Lujinxingia vulgaris: one gene and its partner. The protein of the gene in region 1 interacts with the protein of each later gene in a pairwise test. Links are inferred from orthologs where the notes say so. Each region holds a gene or a part of one and is shown on either strand. Other genes may lie near its edges.

Region 1 (2,690 bases):
CGACCGAAGCATCTGCGGACGCCGAAAAGGCTGGCGACGACACGAGCACCCCGCGCGACGCGATCTTCTCCTTCTACGAGAGCCTCACCCGGCCCGAGGCTCGCCCCCTGATCACGCGTAAGCAAGCGGAGCAGCCCGAACCGGTCGCCAAAGCCGCGCCGGCCCCCAAGTCCGCGCCCGCCCCCTCTCCCGAGAGCGCTCCCGAGCCGCGCGCCGGCGAGCAGCAGCCCGCCGCTGCGGACGTCGCTAAAGCGGCCGAAGTCGCTCCGACGCCGGTGGAACAAGCCGCAGCCGCTCCCTCCGAAGTCGCCGAGAGCGAGGAGGTTGAGGCCGCGCGCTACACCCTCCAGGTCGCCTCGCACCCGACCATGGAGCGCGCGCGCGCCGAGATGGACAAACTCAGCGCCCAGGGTCTTGCGCCGCACGTGATCGCCGCCGACATCCCCGGTCAGGGCAAGTTCTACCGGGTGCGCATTGGCAAGTTCGCCACCGTCGAGCAGGCCCGCGCTCACCAGGCGCAGCTTGAGCGCACCCGCGAGGTTCGCACCTTCGTGACGCCGCTTTAATCAAGCGCAAGACCCGATCAAAAAAGCCCGCCTCCCCCATGGGGAGCGCGGGCTTTTTCGCGTCTTACTGTATCGCAACGGGGCGCCATTGAGGCGCGCCCTGATCACGCAACCTCAGATCAACTCGACGTACTCCAGGTCACCAACCGGCCCCTTCCCTTTACGAATGAGCTGGGGAAGATCGCCCGAAAAGTCGATGACGGTGGAGGGCTCGGGGAACACATATCCCCCGTCGACGATGAGATCGACGGAGTGGCCGTAGAGCTCCTCGATCGTCCACGGATCCGGGATAAGCTCCCCGTCGGGGTGCGTCGCGCTGGTGTTGGCTACGGGGTTGCCCAGCGCCTCGATCAGCGCAAGCGCAATGGGACTCTCCGGCACGCGGATGCCCACGGTCTTACGCTTATTGAGCATCACCCTGGGCACCAGCTTGGTCGCCTCCAGGATGAAGGTGTAGGGCCCGGGCAACATCCGGCGCAGGGTGCGGTAGGCGAAGTCGTTAACCAGCGCGTACTCCGAGATGTTGCTCAGATCGCGGCAGATAAACGAGAGCGGGCTGTGGTCGGGCTGGCCCTTGATCTCACGCACCAGCGACTGCAGGCGCTCGACGGCCTTCTTATTAAAGATGTCACAGCCGATCCCGTAAACCGTGTCGGTGGGATAGGCGACCAGCCCCCCGCTCTTGAGCACCTCGACGACCTGGTCGACGCGACGCGGCTGGGGATGTTCCGGGTTGAGCTCGATGATCATGGGTTCAAGATCCCGCCGCAGTGTCGCGCGGCAACTTAATCGTGGGTTTCTCCGGGTGCGGCCGGTAGAGCACAAGCGTGTGTCCGATCTTCTGAGCGAGCTGCGCGCCTGTGCCGGCGACGATCGCCTCGGCGGCCTCGACCATGCCGTCGCCTTCATGAATCTTAACCTTGATCAGCTCATGGGCCAGCAGCTGGGCGCTGACGTTTTCGATCAGGTTTTCGCTGATGCCCTTCTGGCCGACGTAGACCAGGGGTTTAAGCGAGTGGGCCAGCGTGCGCAGGTAGCGGCGCTGCTTACCGGTGAGGCGAGGACTCAGGCGCTGGACCAGGCCGGCGCTCGATGAAGATTTTGATGCGGTCATGCGTATCCCTGTGAGGAATGAGGGTCGAAGTGAGCGCCCTTATAGAGAGTTCTTCGCGCGGCGGCAACCGCCCCGCGGCGCGGAGGCGACACCACCGGCTTGGCCTGCATTAAGGCGACGTGTACGATACCGCGCGATCGGCACAACGATGATTCGGGCCGGCTTAAGCGGTGAGACCCCTGCGTTGAGGAATGTCTGTGAAATACTGCCCAACCTGTAAGGCGCAATTTGAGGGCGAGGAGATCTTTTGTCCTCACGACGGCACCCGACTTCTGACGAAGAAACGTGACACCCCCGGTCGGCTGGCGGGCTCATCGCTGCACGGCGTGGTCAACCTGGAGGCTTTCCTCAGCGCCGACCACCTCGGAGAGCTCTACCGCGGACGGATGCTCACCGATGGGACGGACGTGCAGGTGCGGGTATTCCACCGTACCTACACCACAGCCTCCCTCGCTGCGGCGCGTGCGACCCTGGATTCACTCAAAGCCGGCGCTCCGCTGCCTCCCCAGATTCTGAGCGCCGCCGGGCTCTTCACCGACCAGCTCCCGCATTTCATCGCCGAAGAGCTCGCCGCGGGCGAATCACTCGATCAGGTGATCAAGACACGCGGCCCGCTTCCCTGGCGCGAAGCGCTCGCCGTGGGCTGCAAGCTCGCCAGAGCGCTCGACTGGCTGGCGGCTAAGGGCTTTCGCCCCCTGGGGGTGAGCCCTGGCTCGGTCTACATCGACGCGGAGCGCTCCGATGTGCAGCTGGGCAGCTGGCTGCTCGGAGAACTCGCCAGCGATCTACCGGCGATCGATAGCAGCACACCTCGCGAGGCGCTGCCGCTGTGGCTGGACTACGTCGCCCCGGAACTTCTGCGCGACCGCAACGCCGATGCCGGTGCCGCCGCGGTATTCTCGGTAGGGGCAGTGATTTACCGGGCACTCACGGGTCAAACCCCGCTACCAGCCGACGCGACTCCCGAAGCTCTCTTCGATAAGGATCACTACCCGCCGGTGCCCTCTTTT
Region 2 (2,827 bases), on another replicon or contig:
TTCTCGTCCTGGCAGATCACCACAAGCCCGGTGGGCAGGTGGGTGATGCGCACGGCGGAGTCGGTCGTGTTGACCGACTGCCCGCCGGGGCCGGAGGAGCGGTAGACGTCGATCTTGAGATCGTTGTCCTGGATGTTGATCTCCACATCATCGGCCTCCGGCAGCACCGCCACGGTGACCGCCGAGGTGTGAATGCGGCCCTGGCTCTCGGTGTCGGGCACGCGCTGCACCCGGTGGGTGCCGGCCTCAAACTTGAGGCGGCTGTAGACGTTATCGCCCTCAATGAGGGCGATGACCTCGCGGAAGCCCCCGCGGTCGGTCTCGTTGGTGGAGACGATCTCGATCTTCCAGCCCATCCGCTCGGCGTAGCGCGTGTACATGCGAAAGAGGTCGGCCGCAAAGAGCGCGGCCTCGTCGCCGCCGGTGCCGGCGCGGATCTCCAGGTAGGTGTTTTTGTCGTCGAGCGGATCGCGGGGAAGAAGCAGGCGTTTGAGAGTCTGCGCGAGCGCTTCGAGCTCGGGGTTGAGGCGCTCAAGCTCGTCTTTGGCCATCTGTTTGATGGCGTCGTCATCATCTTCGGAGAGGAGCTCGCGGTTCTCGGCGATCTCCTCCTCGACGCTCTGGTAGCGCTGGTAGGTGGTGACGACTTCCTGGAGCAGCGCCTGCTCTTTGGCGATCTTTCGGAAGGTGTTGGGGTCGGAGGCGACCTCGGGGTCGGCCAGCTGGCTGTTGAGCTGGTGGTAGCGCGCCTCAACTTCTTTGAGTTTTTCGAACATGGGATCGGCTCAGGCCCAACAATCAGACAGGAAAAGGTCAATGCAATGAGAACGCCCCGGAGCGATGAGGCTCCGGGGCGTTGAGAGACCGTGCAAAGGATCAGCCGCTCATCGACTGCAGGAAGTCGGCGTTGGAGTCGGTCTTGCCGAGCTTGTCGATGAGGAACTCCATCGAGTCGACCACGTTGAGCGGGTGGAGGAGCTGGCGCAGAATCCAGACGCGGTTGAGCTGGCTGTCTTCCATGAGCAGCTCTTCTTTACGCGTGCCGGAGCGGTTGATGTCCAGGCAGGGGAAGATGCGCTTCTCCATGAGCTTGCGGTCGAGGTGCAGCTCGGAGTTACCGGTGCCTTTGAACTCTTCGAAGATCACCTCGTCCATGCGGCTGCCGGTGTCGATCAGCGCGGTGGCGATGATGGTGAGGCTTCCGCCCTCTTCGATGTTACGGGCCGCGCCGAAGAAGCGCTTGGGCTTGTGAAGGGCGTTGGAGTCGACACCACCGGAGAGGATTTTGCCGGAGGGGGGCACAACCGTGTTGTAGGCGCGGGCCAGACGGGTGATGGAGTCAAGCAGGATGACCACGTCGCGCTTATGCTCGACCAGGCGCTTGGCCTTCTCGATGACCATCTCGGCGACCTGCACGTGACGCTGGGCCGGCTCATCGAAGGTCGAGGAGACGACCTCGCCGCGCACCGAGCGCTGCATGTCGGTGACCTCTTCGGGGCGCTCGTCGATGAGCAGCACGATGAGGACGACGTCTGGGTGGTTGTCGCCGATGGCGTTGGCGATGTCCTGCATCAGCACGGTCTTACCGGTGCGGGGCGGCGCGACGATGAGCGCGCGCTGGCCTTTACCGATGGGGGTGAGCAGGTCGATGATGCGGGTGGAGAACTCGTCTTTCTTGGTCTCCATCTTCAGACGCTCTTCGGGGTAGAGCGGGGTGAGGTTGTCGAAGAGGATCTTCTCGCGGGCGTGCTCGGGATCCTGGAAGTTGACCTTCTCGACTTTGAGCAGCGCGAAGTAGCGCTCGCTCTCTTTGGGCGGGCGGATATGCCCGCTGACAGTGTCGCCGGTGCGCAGGTTAAAGCGGCGGATCTGGCTTGGCGAGACGTAGATATCGTCGGGCCCGGGCAGGTAGTTGTAGTCCGGGGCGCGCAAGAATCCGAACCCGTCGGGCAGGATCTCCAGGACGCCTTCGCCCTGGATGGAGCCTTCTTTATCGGCCTGCTTCTGGAGGAGGGCGAAGATCAGCTCTTGCTTGCGCAGGTTGCCAGCATCGTCGATGCCGGCTTCTTTGGCCATCTGCGTAAGCTGGCCGATCTTTTTCTCCTTGAGTTCTTTCAGGTTCATCGGGGTGTTCTCCTTGGGAGGGGAGTCTTAAAGACAGACAGGTCAGGATCAGAAAGAGAGGGAAAAGCGAGAGGGATCTGGGCGCCAAAAGATCAGGGCAGAAGACCGCAGATGTGGGGTCGGGGGCCGGTGATGTGGGCGCGCGGGTAGGATCTGGGGTGGAAGAAGGGGGAGTGAGGCGGTCGAGCGGGGGTTGCGCCGAGTAGCAACCGCGAGCGCCGGGCGCCGAGGATGGCGAGCGGCAGAGCGCGAGGCAGCGCGGAGGGTTGAAGCGTGTTGGATCGTCGACGAGCGCGACAGGCCGGTGCCAGCTTCGAGGTGTTCGTGGGAGATGAACACCGTCGAGGGGCGAACTATTCGCGATGACGATAATTTCAATGTTTAGAGAGCTTCCATTCATTTGTCAACGGTGCCGAGCGCCCCAGGACGACGCTGACGGTGTCGCTGCGTCGTCGCCGTAGCTAAAGCTACTCGCTCCTCCTGACTCCTTGTCAGGCGCCGCCCTGGATACGCTCGGGTTTGGGGGCGTGCGGGTGTGCCGAGCGCCCCAGAGCTTCGCTAGCATCGTCGCTGCGTCGTCGCGGTGGCGCTGCCACAGCTTCCTCCTTGCTCCTTGCTGGACTTTGCCCTGGATACGCTCGGGTTTGGGGGCACGCGGGTGTGCCGACCGCCCCAGAGCTTCGCTAGCATCGTCGCTGCGGAC

What was found. Proteins that work in one complex are often made in the same cells at the same time.
Region 2: the proteins of yhbY (region 1) and rho interact in binary tests that used the Escherichia coli proteins (3 or more experiments, as listed by UniProt). The link is inferred for Lujinxingia vulgaris from one-to-one orthologs.

Annotation. Positions count from the first base shown.
Region 1 is NZ_VOSM01000002.1:847,428-850,117, reverse strand. It holds yhbY (ribosome assembly RNA-binding protein YhbY), read right to left. Parts: upstream 1,681-2,690; coding sequence 1,321-1,680; downstream 1-1,320. Other genes in the region: FRC98_RS06935 (tetratricopeptide repeat protein), read left to right, coding at 1,878-2,690; FRC98_RS06945 (L-threonylcarbamoyladenylate synthase), read right to left, coding at 681-1,316; FRC98_RS06950 (SPOR domain-containing protein), read left to right, coding at 1-566.
Region 2 is NZ_VOSM01000006.1:117,227-120,053, forward strand. It holds rho (transcription termination factor Rho), read right to left. Parts: upstream 2,125-2,827; coding sequence 877-2,124; downstream 1-876. Other genes in the region: prfA (peptide chain release factor 1), read right to left, coding at 1-776. UniProt on the Escherichia coli protein: Facilitates transcription termination by a mechanism that involves Rho binding to the nascent RNA, activation of Rho's RNA-dependent ATPase activity, and release of the mRNA from the DNA template.